2 linked regions of the Flexistipes sp. genome follow. The protein of the gene in region 1 interacts with the protein of each later gene in a pairwise test. Links are inferred from orthologs where the notes say so. Each region holds a gene or a part of one and is shown on either strand. Other genes may lie near its edges.

The links.
Region 2: the proteins of rho (region 1) and hfq interact in binary tests that used the Escherichia coli proteins (3 or more experiments, as listed by UniProt). The link is inferred for Flexistipes sp. from one-to-one orthologs.

What each region holds. Positions count from the first base shown.
Region 1 is NZ_JAXKVW010000003.1:74,283-82,386, reverse strand. What follows is about bases 3,948-6,894. They hold rho (transcription termination factor Rho), read right to left. Parts: upstream 6,069-6,894; coding sequence 4,827-6,068; downstream 3,948-4,826. Other genes in these bases: UMU13_RS03370 (pyruvate, water dikinase regulatory protein), read right to left, coding at 6,393-6,894; UMU13_RS03380 (TVP38/TMEM64 family protein), read right to left, coding at 3,988-4,632; UMU13_RS03385 (hypothetical protein), read right to left, coding at 3,948-3,967. Also shown: UMU13_RS03400 (hypothetical protein), read right to left, coding at 1-355; UMU13_RS03395 (AzlC family ABC transporter permease), read left to right, coding at 712-1,371; UMU13_RS03390 (branched-chain amino acid transporter permease), read left to right, coding at 1,364-1,684; more of UMU13_RS03385, read right to left, coding at 1,706-3,947; more of UMU13_RS03370, read right to left, coding at 6,895-7,205; NAD-dependent DNA ligase LigA, read right to left, coding at 7,205-8,104. UniProt on the Escherichia coli protein: Facilitates transcription termination by a mechanism that involves Rho binding to the nascent RNA, activation of Rho's RNA-dependent ATPase activity, and release of the mRNA from the DNA template.
Region 2 is NZ_JAXKVW010000010.1:49,362-57,405, reverse strand. Bases 1-2,887 are described here. They hold hfq (RNA chaperone Hfq), read left to right. Parts: upstream 1-1,275; coding sequence 1,276-1,500; downstream 1,501-2,887. Other genes in these bases: UMU13_RS08005 (hypothetical protein), read left to right, coding at 2,232-2,887; UMU13_RS08010 (DUF4416 family protein), read left to right, coding at 1,534-2,031; miaA (tRNA (adenosine(37)-N6)-dimethylallyltransferase MiaA), read left to right, coding at 146-1,069; mutL (DNA mismatch repair endonuclease MutL), read left to right, coding at 1-149. Outside these bases: more of UMU13_RS08005, read left to right, coding at 2,888-3,401; UMU13_RS08000 (FtsB family cell division protein), read left to right, coding at 3,398-3,706; xseA (exodeoxyribonuclease VII large subunit), read left to right, coding at 3,666-5,015; transcription elongation factor GreA, read left to right, coding at 5,008-5,481; UMU13_RS07985 (sigma-54-dependent transcriptional regulator), read left to right, coding at 5,487-6,839; pgsA (CDP-diacylglycerol--glycerol-3-phosphate 3-phosphatidyltransferase), read left to right, coding at 6,844-7,389; UMU13_RS07975 (DUF362 domain-containing protein), read left to right, coding at 7,382-8,044. UniProt on the Escherichia coli protein: RNA chaperone that binds small regulatory RNA (sRNAs) and mRNAs to facilitate mRNA translational regulation in response to envelope stress, environmental stress and changes in metabolite concentrations.

The sequences.
Region 1 (8,104 bases):
CATCCCTCAAAAGCTGAGCCACATCCTCGGGCTCCACCCCTCTTTCGCGGGCTTCTTCAGATATGGCATGTACCAAGTCTTTCTTTTGCGGTTTATCCACAGCACATTGTACTGTCATCGTCGTACCGCAGGAGCAGTTTCTAAACGCAATTACATCGTGCAAATCCTGTGAGTCAATAAGCTGCAGACTGTGATCCTTTGAGTGTACAGGTATGATTGTGTGAGTTAGGAAATCCTGAAATGTATCAAAATACCTGCCGCAGCAGCTGCACTTTTTGGGAAACTGTTTTTCACAGGCATCAAGCATAATTTCAACAAATTCTTCAATTTTTTTTCTCTTTTTGTTTTCTTCCATATGCATCATCACCATGTTCAATATATTTAACGTAATTTAATGAGTAAAATATAAAAATGCAACAATTTCCTTTCGTTGCAAAAATAATTTTACAATCAATTTTTTCAAGTTCTTACTCCCACATTTACTTCCACTTTGCACTTGTTACTCGGCCCTTGAGACTTAATATATAGCAAATCTTTCACCAATAAACTACTCAACTAATAACCAATATACAAATTACGACTTCTCCATCTCACCAACAAATTGTCATAGCTATTAAAAAAATGAGAAGGGGCAAAAATTACATATCACTTGACTTAAATCCTATTAATTGCAATAACTCATTCTTAAAAATATTTAACGGTTTATCTATAATGAAAAAAGTTTTTTTATACACATTGCCCGTACTAATGGGGTATATCCCGTTAGGCATAGCATTCGGCATTCTTTCTGTTGAGAGCGGAATTTCTTTTGCAGCCACAGTAATAATGAGCATTGTGGTATTTGCCGGAGCAGGGCAGTTTTTGGCGGTTTCCCTTCTCAGTGCCCATGCCGGGTATTTTGAAATAGCGCTCGGTACTTTTCTGCTGAATTTAAGACACTTCTTTTACGGAATCACAATAATGGACGAGCTGAAAGATTTTGGCATGAAGAAGTTTTACATCATTTTCGGGCTCACAGATGAAACATTTGCACTTTTAAAAGCGTGGAAAAGAGAGGAAGACAAGGAAAAAACCTTTTTCCGGATTGCCCTTTTCGATCACCTATACTGGGTTACCGGAACAATTATAGGTGCAGCCGCTGCTTCTACAATTTCTTTTAACTCCAGTGGTATCGAGTTTTCACTGACTGTACTGTTTGTGGTGCTTACAATTGATCTTCTCAGACAGCAGAAAAATTTCAAAACTTTCTTCACAGCATGTATAATAGGTATTTTGTCATTAATGTTTATCTCTGCAGATAAAATGCTGATTACCTCCCTTACATTAGGGGTCATTGTGATGTTCATTATGAGAGGTTTTGTGGATGAGTAGCGGTTATTTATATTTCTCCATTCTTTTATGTGCTTTATTTACCTTTCTTACCCGTATTCTGGCATTCATCGTTTTCTCTAAAGTAAAACCAAATCCCACCATGGATTATTTAAAAAGGAACCTTCCCGTAATGATAATGACCATCCTAATCTTTTATGCACTCTCGGGAACAAACTGGGACCATACCAAAGGGATACCGGAAATATCGGCAATAGCACTGTCTGCAGTGTTACATCTGAAAATGAAAAATGCCCTGATAAGCATCTTTTTATCAACAGCCTTTTATATGATATTTTTACAGTCGATTTTTTAGACTGAAACTCTGAACAATATTTTACCCATTTAAAATATCCAACTTTTTAGCAACACAGCCATTTTTAACAACTACACTTTCATATCCCGGAATCATAATATTGAATGATAAATCCCGTGACCGCTCCGTGCAAATAACATCCACAGAAACTCCTTCATCATCTTTCACAACGGCAACCTCCACTTTGCCGCCGGGAACAGGCGTAGGTCCGAAAGATATTGTTTTACCCGTTTCTATCCATTGGGCAAAAATACCCGAACCAACAATTATTTCGTCTTTTTCTTCTCTGACAAAAATGTTTTTAATCATCATAATCCATTCTGCAGATGCCCATCCGTGTTGCCCGTCTCCCATGCAGCCGCCTTTTGTTTGTGGATGTATAGCTTCCGGCCACTGTCCGGTGGGTGAAGCAAGCCCGGCCACATTATATACCAGATCTTCATACTCTTTATCTCCGGCTCTGAGCAGAGATTGTGCAATTGCCAGTGTCAGATATATGTTTACCCCTGAATGAATCATATTTTGGAAGAATGCCCCTTCATAAAAAGAGGTCTCTTCAAGGAGCTCTATGGTTTTCATTATTTTGGAATCCGCGGGCGGGGTTATCTGCAGCGGATAATCGGCCACCAGCGAACCCACAGCTCCGGAATCAATTCTCCTGTAAGGGGAAGCCGGAACACCACCCTGTGATTTAGCTGAAGGAATTGAGTTTATTGTATCGAATATGGTTTTTTCATATTCATCAGCTACTTCTTTGAATTTATTTTTGATATCTGCAAACTCCTCGTCCTCGCCAATAATCTCATCAACAGCTCTCAAACCGGCCAGTGCCCAAAAATTATCCCAATAATAATAATCATTCGGGCCTAAATGCTCTGCACTGAATCCAGCCGGCAGAAGACTGTTATGCATTTTACCGTCTGCATTTTTAATCCTTTTATTGCATAACCATTCTGCACCTTTTGCCATAGAACGGACAAAATCTTTTTTATACTTAACATTTCTGATTTGCTTTATTCTGTTTGCTATCCATAAAACCTGACCATTTGAGTCCCATTCGCCTTCCTGAGACCTGAAATAGCCGGAGTGTTTCTGTTTCTCCGGAAATTTTAGAAGCATATTATATGCTCTGTCTGTTAGACCGGCAGCAAGCAGTGCATTCATCATCAGGCAGGCATCTCTAAACCAGAATCTTTTATAGGTGTAAGGTCCCGGGTAAGCTTCGCCAGACGTTAAAAGTAAAAGAGTCCTTACAGAAGCGTCATAAAGAAATTGAATCTTTTCATCCGGAATATTGAGTTTTGCTGTTTCACTTATTAAACTGTTCCATTCACCGGCAACATTGACAGATGGGTAAATTTCTTTTTTCCTGCTTTTACATTTAAGGGGCAAACTGACTGAAAGTTCCGATTCATTTTCATCCAAAGTAAATACAGCTGCAGCAGTTGCCATCCCAATATTACAAATGACAGAATTACCGCTCTCTTCACCATTGATTTTATAGTAAACATCCCCGTCGTGATAATCAGAAAAAAATATTTTATCAGGAATTTTGTCAAAATACACTTTAGATGATTCATTAACAAGAAAGTTATTACCGGCTCTCTCATATTCAATCTTTTCCACAAACTGCACACCTTCCGCATTATACGGTCTTATAGAACAGATGATTTTATCACCCTTTTCACCGGAAACTTTGACATCGCTGAAAATAGTGTATTTGCCGTTTTTACCTTCAACGAATATATCAGAGGAGATTTTTCTTTGGCCTTCCTTCGTTTCTGTTTTCACCCTGATATTATCTTCATATTCCAGTGTTTGATGTACATTGTCCATCTGTGCGGGTATCAGCATATTGCCGTCATTTTTTAACAGCCAGAAATCGATTGACCATCCGTCATAATAAGGTGTTAAAAGTCCCCGTGGATCAACAATAGGATAATGCGGTTCATTAGGAGAGCCCACAGCAGTCCAGTTGCGATGAGTTAAATTGATATGGCTGAAAGAAAACCCCCTTGGTATGAATGACTCGTCTTCCGGTCTGAACTGCTTGTTTATCCAGTATGGCCAGACCCAATCCAAATTGTATTGTATAGCCCTTGTATTAACCAACCCTCTTGCATGAAAAAGAACGCCTGCTCTTATAAGCTCAATAGGTTCCTGAACCTCCGAAGGATGCCCGAATCTTCTTAATTTCGCCATTAAGGTGAGTGGATCCATAAAACCGTGGGATTTGGCTGCTCTTTTTATTATAAATCTCCACGGAAGCCACCTCATTATCATGCAACACCACCTTTCAGCATTTAATTTTCTTTCTTTGTTATAAGCTTATAATATCTTTCTTTCAGCTTCCTCATAACAAAATAAAAAATGGGAAACAATATAAAAAGTGCAAAAAGCATCCGGTAATCAAGGCTTGAGGCAGCCTCACCTAAAATAACAAACGGTGCCCCTAAAACTGATTGAATTATCCAGCCTATAATAAAATAATATCTGAATGGAATACCTGAAGCGGGAAGCAGATAGTTTTTCACTGCATAAGGCACCACCGGAAGAATCATAAATATAAAAGTGTATTCAAGGTGCTTCTCAGAGGATATATCAAAGATTCTGAATCTGCTTGCCAATGGTGAATGTTTTATTTTTTCCCGGAAAAACCTGTTAACAATCCAAAAAGAAAATGCAAGGTGAAGGGGAATTACAGCTACCAAAATCACGAGTCCGATAATATAATCAAATTCAATCCCAATAGCCACAAGAAGTGCTGAAAAAGGAAATCCAAGAAGAGGCAGAGCAAAAACAGAAACAATGACCAGAAGGTGTTTATATAAATCATGTTTAAAAATATTTAGTTCTATTAAGCCGCTTTTTGACAGAATGACTATTACTAATATAAAACAGATAAGTAGCAGGGCAAAATAGCGGTAAAACTTAAACTTATTGGGCACAGAATCCTCACTGCCAAAAAGATATTGTTTCAGATTATTTTATTAGAATAAGAGGCAAGAGTAAACAAATGTGACTAAATTTTTCCGTTTAAAATAAAAAATCCCACTGAAAAATATACCAAAATTTCCGCCCGCCCACTTAAGGCGTTAAGTGAGCGGGCGTAATGACGGAACTAAGTGCGAAACTTGTAATATTATTTATTCATGGAATCGAGAAATTCTTTGTTTGTCTTGGTGCCTTTAATCTTATCAAGCAGAAATTCCATTGCATCCACAGCATTCATATTGCTTAAGAACCTCCGGAGTATCCAGACCTTGTTTATCTCATCTTTTCCGAGAAGGAGCTCTTCACGCCTTGTACCGGATCTGTTAATATCGAGTGCTGGGAAAATACGTTTTTCAACTAGCCTTCTATCCAGATGAACTTCCATATTACCCGTACCTTTAAATTCTTCAAAGATAACTTCATCCATACGGGAGCCTGTATCCACAAGAGCTGTAGCAATGACCGTCAGGCTGCCGCCTTCTTCGATATTCCTGGCAGCACCAAAAAACCTTTTGGGTTTATGCAGTGCATTGGCATCCACACCACCCGACAAAACTTTACCACTGGGCGGCTCAATAGAGTTATAAGCTCTGGCAAGTCTTGTAATACTGTCCAGAAGGATACAAACGTCTCTGCCCTGCTCAACCAGTCTTTTGGCTTTATTCATAACCATCTCAGAAACCTGAACATGTCTGTAGCCGGGCTCGTCAAATGTGGAACTGATAACCTCGGCATCAACCGAACGCTGCATATCTGTTACCTCTTCAGGTCTTTCATCAATAAGCAGAATAATCATATAAACTTCAGGATGATTCGCCGTAATACTGTTGGCAATAGATTTTAAAAGCATTGTTTTCCCGGTTTTGGGCGGAGCCACCAGTAGGCCTCTCTGTCCTTTTCCCACAGGTGAAAGCATATTCATAATTCTCGTATCATAGGAAGTCGGATAAGCTTCAAGATTGAGTCTCTCTTCCGGGAAAAGAGGGGTGAGATTTTCAAAAAGGTTTCTCTGTCGTCTCGGTTTTCCATCGTTAACCGTTGTAATTTTAAGCAGCGCAAAATATTTTTCATTATCTTTTGGCGGCCTGATTTCTCCGGCTATAGTATCCCCGTTGCGAAGTCCAAAACGCCTGATTTGTGCAGGAGAGACATAAAGGTCATCCGGCCCGGGGAGATAGTTGTAATCCGTGGAGCGTAAAAAGCCGAAACCGTCCGGTAAAATCTCAAGGACACCGCGGCCGTATATCTGGCCGTTCTTTTCACTTATGGACTTTAGAATCTCAAATATAAGTTCCTGTTTCAAAAGGTTAGGAGCATCTACAATCTCTTGTTCTTCAGCAATATTAACAAGCTCTTCTATAGACTTTTTCTTAAGTTCGGATAAATTCACACAAACACCTCTGCAATTTTTTATCTATTATTTTAGATGTTTACCTTGCCATCTCAGTGGCGGTAAACACTGTTGGTACACAAAAACAAAATTTTCCTGAAACAATTTCATAAGATTATTTATTTTATCATCCAGGTTTACAAATCAGCAGAAAAACAAAACAAGTTAGATACACCTTAAATTAACTTTTATTGATTTTTGAGTTTTATTTAAGCATCGAAACGGCTGTTTCAGCGGCTCACAAGCTGAATATAGATGTATAAATAACTGCAAGTTAAACCGTTGTCAAGCTTTTTGTAAAGAATTCAGCCGCAAAAAAACAAGTCACAGTTGTATTTCTCTGCCGTAAATTTTCATAAGTACTTCCCTTGCCGTCTCTTCTACAGACTTATTTGTCGTATCAACTATATGCCATTGTCTGTGCTTATCTTTCAATGCATACATAAACTCCACTTCTTCCAGGATATTGTTAATATTTGTATATTTGCTCATAGTTCTGTAATGTTTCAAACGCTCAATACGAATTTTCTGCAGTATATCAGGCTCCATCATGAGACAGACAATTTTATTCTGATCAGCCTTATACACTTCTTCCGGAATCCCCACTTCAGGGATAACTGGTATATTCACAACCTTGTAACCCTGCTGAGCAAGAAAAAATGAAGTCGGCGTCTTTGATGTTCTTGAAAGACCTAAAATTATTATATCCGCTTCTTCAAGATTTTTAAGATTTTTACCGTCATCATGATTGATTGAAAACTCTATGGCCTCTATCCGTTTAAAATATTTACTGTCCACCTTTCTCAGCAGATTAGGATTTTCAATCGGTTCACTGTCCAAAAAAGCACTCAGTTTTTCCACCGGCGGTCCCAAAATATCATGGTGAATTATTTCCCTTTTATGGCATACCTCGTGAACCAGCCTTCTCAACGATTTCTTGGCAATGGTAAAAGCTACAAAGGCCTTGTTGCGTCCAGCTTTTTCCAGAATATTCACAATCTTGTCCTCATTATCAACCTTTGAATACACCGAAAGCTTAATCTCCGGATCCTCAAACTGAATCAGGCACGCTTTTACAATATTTATGGCACTTTGACCGGTTCCGTCTGATAATATATACACTGTTTTTTCAGCCATTATTTACCCAGCATGCTCATGAATTCTTTTTCACCTATAATATTGATATCCAATTCCTTGGCTTTATCAAGCTTAGAACCGGGAGACTCACCGCAAATTAGATAATCAAGATTACTGCTGACACCGGAAAGAACCTTTCCTCCGTTTTTTTTAATTAACTCTTCAAACTGTTTTCTCGGTCTGCTCAAACTACCGGTTATCAGGAACGTCTTCCCTTTTAAAACATCACTTTCCCTTACTCTTCTGTAAGTGAAATTAAGGCCGGCTTTTCTAAGTTTTTCTATAAGATATGTAATCTTTTCATTCCGCAGTGCTCTGAACAACCCGTCGGCAATTACAGGGCCAATATCTTCGATTTCTTCAAAATCTTTCCTCTCAGCTTTCATCATTGTGTCCATATCCCCGAATTTTTCAGATAGTATCTCAGCTGTCCTGACACCCACATTAGGCAGGCCGATTCCGAAAAGCACTTTTGAAAAAGGTTTGGATTTACTTTTGGCTATGGCTTTAATCAAATTTTCGGCAGATTTCGCACCAAAGCCTTCCAACCCCTGGAAATCCTCACTCTTTAAATCATAAATATCTGCAATTGAGTCCAACAACCCCAAATCAACAAAGCGGTCCACAATTTTTTCCCCCAAGCCTTTTATATCCATAGCGTTTCTCCCGGCAAAATGTACTATGGAAGCTTTCAAACGGGCAGGACAATCCGGGTTTGCACACTTGTAATATACATCATCCTCGTCTTTTAAAACAGCACTTCCGCATACCGGGCAGGTATCGGGAAATTTTATATCTTTTTCATCCCCTTTTCTTTCATCTTTTATAACACTCGTTACCTTCGGAATAACATCTCCGCTTTTCTCTATAAAAACATTGTCTCCTATCTTTATACCAAG
Region 2 (8,044 bases), on another replicon or contig:
TAAAGGCCGGGGAGAAATTGAGCAGGTATGAAATGAGTCATCTTGTTAATGAGCTGCTAAAGACAAAAAATCCATTCACATGTCCTCATGGCAGGCCCATTATCGTAAAACAGAATAAAGAGGAATTGTTCAAAAACTTTCACCGATGAAAAGAATCCCTATAATCACAGGTGTAACAGCCACCGGAAAAACAGCCTTTGTAAGCAAGCTGGGAGAGAGGATTCCTGTTGAGGTAATTAATGCGGATGCCTTCCAGGTGTATAAATATATGGATATAGGTACGGCAAAACCTGCCAAAAAAGAGCTGTCCGAAGTGAAGCACCATCTCATTGACATTTTGTATCCCGATGAGCATTATTCCGCCGGAATTTTCTTTCAGAAAGCCCAACAGCTTATTGCTGAGATTATTAACAGAGGGAAGATCCCTGTTATAATCGGAGGAACCGGTTTGTATGTGGAAACGCTGATTAACGGTATTTTTAACGGTCCCGGAAAAAATACCAAGCTTAGAGAAGATTATCAAACAGAGATTAAAAAAAGCGGAATAAGTAGTTTGTACAAAAGACTTGAAATGATTGATCCGGATTATGCAGCCAGAATTTCCGCCAATGATAAGAACAAAATTATCCGGGCTCTGGAAGTTTACGATCTCAGCGGTTTGAATTTTACACGCTCCCACGAACTTTTTCATCAGCCGCCGAAGTTCGAATACGACGTTTTAGTTTTTACAACTGAAAGAAGCGTACTTTATGAGCGTATTAATAACCGCGTTGATAAAATGTTTGAAAGAGGCTGGGTTGAAGAGGTGCAAAAACTGCTTGACTTGGGCTATTCGACCGATATGCAGTCGTTCTGTGCAATAGGATACAGAGAAACAGTCAGATATCTCGATGGAGAAATATCTTTTGATGAGTTGTTAAAAACAATAAAGAAACGGACGAGAAATTTTGCGAAAAGACAGCTGACATGGTTCAGGCATATGAGGGATCTGAAATATATCGACGTATTGGACAGATTGGCGATGAAAGAGCTGGAAGATTATATTGCGGAAAATTATCAACAGTTTTAAACAGTTATAAAATTTTTATAAATGTGAAAATTTTACAGGGTTGTGAAGAAAAAAGTATTGAAGGTTATTTATTAATAGTTTATGATTATTAATAGCCAGGCGATGTTTTTTTATTGAAAAAATATCCGGAAATGTTTAAATATTAAAGCAATGAGAGATAAACAATCCTTTATTTTTAAGGATATAAAATGTTGTGAGGGGATCTGATGGGTAAAAAAGTGAATATTCAGGACGTATTTCTTAATTATGTTAGGAAAAAAAGAATTACCGTGACCGTTTATTTGATTAATGGTGTTAAGCTTGAGGGCGTGGTAAAAGGCTTTGATAATTTTGTGATAATAATAAAAGATGATTCACAAAAGATGATTTATAAGCACGCAATATCAACGATAACCCCTTCAGTTGAGATTGAAGATATTGAAATTGAGTAACTTTGCAGGCGGATAATGGTATATGGAGGGGGGGTGCGCAAACCTCTGAAAGTTGTCGTTTTTAATGCAGTACTTTATAATGAAGATTATATCAAAGAGCCTGATAAACACTTAGATACCCTTTTTGGAAATCCGGTTTGTAAAAGTGATACATTTTCCTTTGACCACACATCCTATTACACCCCTGAAATGGGTGAAAATCTTAAAAAATATTTTGCAGGATATGATTTCTTTATTTATCCCGATGAAATAAAGAATCTGAAAATTTCATCAGTGGATTTGGAAAGATCTTTTATGGTTGACGGCAAAAGGTTACTGAATGTAGATCCCGGTTATGTTGCCCTGGAAAAAATTGTGGCTGCCAGCACAAAAAATTTTTCACACCGTATATACATAGGCTCTAATATTTATGCTGACTTGCAGCTTTTCAGAAAAAAAGGGAAATACCGAAGTTTACCGTGGACTTTTTTTGACTATAAACTTGATTTTGTGTTAAAATTTTTTGATAATATGCGTCTTAATCTGTTATAATCTCTTTCATTGATATTGCTTATCAAAAGGAATAAATTATTCATAATCTAACCTAATGAAAGATAAGTGTGTTTTACGTTGAGCGGAAAAGATAAGAATATGAATCAGGTTTTGATGCGTGTTAAAATCAGTTATGAGATCTTTGAGTCATGGAATTATTCAAAGGTGTGAGTTTATGAATATATCAGGTGGTATGATTTGTGGCTGTTGAATATACGGAGCTGTTAAATCAGCTGAAAAACAAGAAAAATCTGAATGACGATGAAATGCATCTTTTAAAAAGTATGCTCACCCTTAAAACTGACCTTTCCGCCCATATTCATATTTTTAAGAAGTTTCATATTTTGGATAATATTACCGCAGAAATGTACTCAGGCAAGTCCACTGAAAATCAGGTGAGATCAATTTTGACCGGCGATATTCCCATTCACTATGATTATTATCCTGTTGTGGTTTTCCTTGTTTTAAGGAATTACCGAAACCAGCTGAAAGAGCTTTACGATTTTTTAAACAGGCTTAAGGGTGATATTTTAAAAGATATTATAACGAGCCCTTATTTTGAAGGTAAATATATACAATATTTAACCAGATTGATGAAAAATAATGATGCATTTGTTTCCGTGCTGATTTCCCAGGGTAAAATTAATGAAGTTCTTGTGAAACAACTGGCTAAATCCACAAATTCAGATGTGCTTTTTCGTATTGCCAATCTGAAAATTATACTTGAAAATAACCGGGATATTATTAATGAACTTTTGATGAATCCTTATACACCGGATGATTCACTTGTTTATCTTAAGCAGATTAAATATGAGTTGAGCCTCAATGAAGCTTTGAAAAGTGCTGTTGAAACAGAGGAAATGGATGAGACGGAAGAGGAAAAGAAGAAAGTTCCTGAAACACTGAAAAAAGAAGTGGAAAAAAGAGTTGAAGGTGAAAATAAAGAAATAGAAGAAAATCTATATCAGAAAATATTAAATATGAAGCCTGTTGAAAAAATAAAGCTTGCACTAAAAGGTAATAAATCAGCACGGGGACTATTGCTTAAGGATTCCAATAAGCAAATTTCTTTAACTGTGCTAAAAAACCCAAGAATTACTGAAGATGAAATTGAATCACTTGTAAAGAGTAAGTCTACGCCGGAGCATCTGATTAGGGAAATTTCAAGAAATAGAAATTTTATGCAGGAATATGATATAAAAAAGGGGATGGTAATGCATCCCAAAACGCCCCTTGAGATTAGTATGAGACTGATAAATCATCTTTATGTAAAAGACATTGAGCAAATATCCAAATCGCGCGAAGTTCCTTCTGCACTTAAAAATCAGGCTCTCAGGCTGTTCATGACAAAATCCGGAGCTAAAAAATGAAACATAATATATTATATTTCGGCCTTGTGGCTGCCCTGCTGTTATATCTTTTCTTTGGTAACAGAGGGATAATCGAATATCACAATTTGCTCGAAATTAGAAACAGGTACCAGCAGAAGGTTGATAATCTGACTGAAAGTATAAAGTCACTGGAACGTGAGCTTATGCTTATCAGGCAGGACGAAGAGTATTTGGAAGCATTGATCAGACGGGAACTTAATATGAAAAAACCCGGAGAAGATTTGTATATTCTGAAGGATAAGAATGAAGACTTACACAGTAACAGAGATAACAAAAGCAATTAAAAATCTCATCCAACAGACATTTAGCTCCCCTGTAATCGTTACAGGTGAAGTATCCAATTTCAGCATTTCACCTGCAGGGCATCAGTATTTTATTCTTAAGGACGAAAGCTCACAGATCAAATGTGTATTCTTCAAACGTTACAATTTGCTGAACAGGGATTATTCGATAAAAAACGGCGATAAGGTTTCTGTTTATGGTGATTTAAGTGTTTTTGAAGCAGGCGGGAATTATCAGATTGTTGCCAAAAAGATTGAATACAGCTCCGAAGGGGAGTTTTATAAAAAATTTGAGGAAACCAAGAAAAAACTTGAGCAGGAAGGTCTTTTCCATGAAGATTTGAAAAAACCTGTTCCTACTTTTGTAAAGAAAATAGCTGTTGTTACATCTCCCTCCGGAGCAGCTATCAGAGATTTCATCATAACGACAAAACGTAATAACGCTGCTTTTGAAATAGATGTTTGGCCGACTACTGTGCAGGGCGCTTCAGCTGCAGGTGAGATTGAAAAAAATATCCTCAAAGCCGGCAGCCGGGGCGATGAGTATGATGCTCTGGTTTTGATGAGAGGAGGCGGGTCATTGGAAGATTTGGCTGTTTTTAATGAAGAGAATGTCGCCAGAGCGTTGAGAAAAATTGAGGTTCCAACGATCTCAGCTATAGGTCATCAACGTGATTTTACCATTTGTGATTTTACCGCTGATTTAAGGGTTGCAACACCGACTGCAGCAGCTTCCTATTTATCCGAGGGGTATATCTATTATAATAAGAATTTAACGGAATTTTATAAACGTCTTTCAAGATATATGGAGCAGGTCATTATCTCCCGCAGTCAGAAATTAGACAACTATATGGCTGTTTTGAATAAAAACTCTCCGTATAACAGGATTAGTCTATATCGAAGTGAACTGGAAAGAAGCAGACAATTAATGATAAACAATCTCAGAAATAAGGTGCAGGATGGATACAGCCGTTTAAAACTCTGCGATGTTTTTCTTGCATCAAAAAAACCTGCAAATGTTGTGAGGGAAAAGAGAAGTGAAGTTGAAAGATTTAAAAATTATCTGTTGAGAAGTGTAACAAATAGGTTAAACTATGATAATGAACGCTTAAAAGGTGTTTTCGGAAGACTGAAAACAATGAATCCGGAAAACGTTATTTCCAGGGGTTATGCTCTGGTGTATAAAGAGGGATTTGTTGTTGAGTCTTTAAACTCGATAAAACTTGATGATGAGGTTGAAATTCGCATGAAAGGTGGATATATTAACGCCTTTGTCACAGGTAAAAAACATTTGGAGGATACCAATGGATAGAATTCCTATTACAAAAGAAGGTTTTCAAAAAATAAAGGAAGAACTTGAAAGACTTAAGACGAAAGAGCGTAAAGATGTTGTTGAGGCTATAAAAGAAGCGAGAGCCCACGGCGATCTTAGTGAAAATGCGGAATATGATGCGGCAAAAGACCGCCAGGGTATGCTGGAAGCTAAAATTGCTGAACTTGAATCGAAAATGTCTAAGTTTGAGGTCATTGATACGAAAAACCTTAAAGGTGATAAGGTAGTATTCGGTGCAACGGTTAAAATTGAAAATGTCGAAACCGATGAAATAAAAGAATACCGGATTGTCGGCCCTGATGAATCCGATATTTCCAAGGGTGATATTTCAGTCCTTTCCCCCCTTGCAAGGGCGTTGGTAGGGAAAAAAGTCGGTGATGAGACAGTAGTAAACGCCCCCGGCGGGGAAATTGAATATGAAATAGTAGAAATAAATTTTGAATAATTTCTATGGGTAACCAATACAATGTGCTGATAATTGATGACGAAAGATCTTTCAGGGAGCTTCTGGAAATTCTTTTTTCCAATGAAGGCTACAATGTTTTTATGGCTGCTGATATTGCCGGATCACAGCGTATCATTTCAGAAAAAAAGATCGACATTATTATCTGCGATTTAGTCCTGGGTAAAGAGGATGGGTTGGATGTCGTAAAATGGTGCCGTGAAAATTCATATAATATCCCTTTTATTCTTATGACAGCCTATGCCAGCAGTGCAACAGCTTTGGAGTCTGTGAAGCTGGGAGTTGTGGATTATATAACCAAGCCTTTTGACATGGATCATCTTGCCACCATGGTCAGGGAGGTTATAACCTCCAGGAAAAATGAAGATTCTGAGTTTTACACTGAGCTTGATGAAATTAAGGGTAAAAGCAATGCCATTAAAAATGTTAAAAAATATATTATGGATATTGCAAAAACGGATTCAACCATTTTAATTACCGGTGAATCCGGTACAGGTAAAGAACTCGTCGCAAGGGCTGTACACAGGTTGAGCCACAGGGCCTTGAAACCCTTTAAGACGATAAATTGCAGCGCCATACCCTATGATTTGCTAGAATCGGAACTTTTCGGATACAAAAGAGGTGCTTTTACCGGTGCATCATATGATAAGAAAGGGATATTTGAACTGGCGAACGGCGGCTCCATATTTCTTGATGAAATAGGTGAAATGCCGCTTTTTCTGCAGTCCAAACTTCTCAGGGTAATACAGGATAAAATGGTTCAGCCTCTGGGTGCAGGCACTGAAATTAAAACGGATTTCAGGATAATTGCCGCTACAAATAAAAACCTGGAAGAGGAAACGAAAAAAGGCAATTTCAGGAGTGATCTCTACTACAGGTTAAACGTTGTTAATATTAATATCCCTCCATTAAGGGAAAGAAAAGAGGATGTGGAAGAGCTGGCGAAACATTTCCTGAAAAAATATGCAGTTTTGATGGATAAAAATATTTCTCAGATATCCTTTGCTGTAATGGAGGCTTTTAAAACCTATCCGTTTAAAGGTAATGTAAGAGAACTGGAAAACCTGATAGAAAGGGCTGTGGCTATGGAAAAGACCAACAGGCTTCTTCCTTCCAGTTTTCCAGCCCATTTCTTTGGTAATTATGAAAATTTTTGGGATAATCAAACACCGGATCTGGAAAAACCTGTGGATTTGGAAAAAATTGTGGAAAATATTGAGAAAAAATATATAATGACAGCACTGGAAAAGACAGGCGGCAACCAGAGTAAATCTGCTAAACTACTCGGGCTTTCGGGCAGAGTATTCAGGTATAAAATGGAAAAATATAATATTCGGTGAAAATATGGAAAAACTTCCCAATCAACTGACAATTCTGCGAGTGATTCTGGTGCCGGTATTCCTCATTCTTATCTTCTTCGATAAGAACATTACAAATATATTGGCTGCAGTTATTTTTATTTTCGCGTCAGTAACGGATTTTGTTGACGGGTTTATCGCCCGGAAATATTCGGTTGTTTCTGATTTCGGGAAAATTCTTGACCCTATAGCCGATAAAATTTTGGTGGCATCTGCTATGATTTCTCTTGTTCAACTGGACAGGCTCAGTTCAATTGTTGTTATTATTCTGCTTAGCAGGGAGTTTGCTGTAGGCGCTCTGCGGGATTTCGCATCCAGCAGAAGAATAATTATTCCTGCAGGGTTTTTCGGTAAAATAAAGACAGCTTTTCAGATGACTGCCCTTGCTCTGCTTATATACAAAAATGAACTTTATGGCATAAATGTCTTTGTTATAGGGAAAGTTCTGATTTATCTTTCGGTTATCATTTCGGTCTATTCAGGCTTTGTATATTACAGAAATTTTTTCAGACTAAAAGAGAGCAATGGCTGAAGTTTTTTTAGAGAAAATTTATAAATATTCTTCAGATATAGAGTTTTTTGTCGATAATTTTTTCAGCCGTAATTCAGAAAAATTCAACGATTGCGAAAAAATACTTCTTAAACCCAATCTGCTGCAGTCAGCTCCTCCTGAAAAAGGTGTGACCACACATCCGGAATTTCTGAGGTTTGTAGTCAAGTCGTTAAAAAAACATACAGATGCAAAACTGCTGCTGGCAGACAGTCCCGGTGCAAATTTTGAAAACTTTGGAAAAATCCTTGAAATAAGCGGTATCGGACAGGTTTGCGATGAGGAAAATATCGGCATTTACAGAGTGGAATCTTTTCCTCCGGTGGAAAAAAATGGTTTTGTTTACTCCGGAATAGCTGATGAGGTGGATCTGATTATCAACCTTGCCAAGTTAAAAACCCATTCTCTTACAGGCCTGACTATGTGTGTAAAAAACTTTTTCGGCCTCATTCCAGGAACATCCAAAGTGGGCTATCACAGGCGATACCCGGACGGGTCCGATTTGGGATCTGCAGTTTACGGGCTTTATAAACAGTTTGCGGGAAAATCGCTGAATTTGCTTGACGGCATAATTGCACATGAAGGAGAAGGCCCTTCCAGAGGAAAACCCGTTATGGCAGGAATTTTAGCAGCAGGT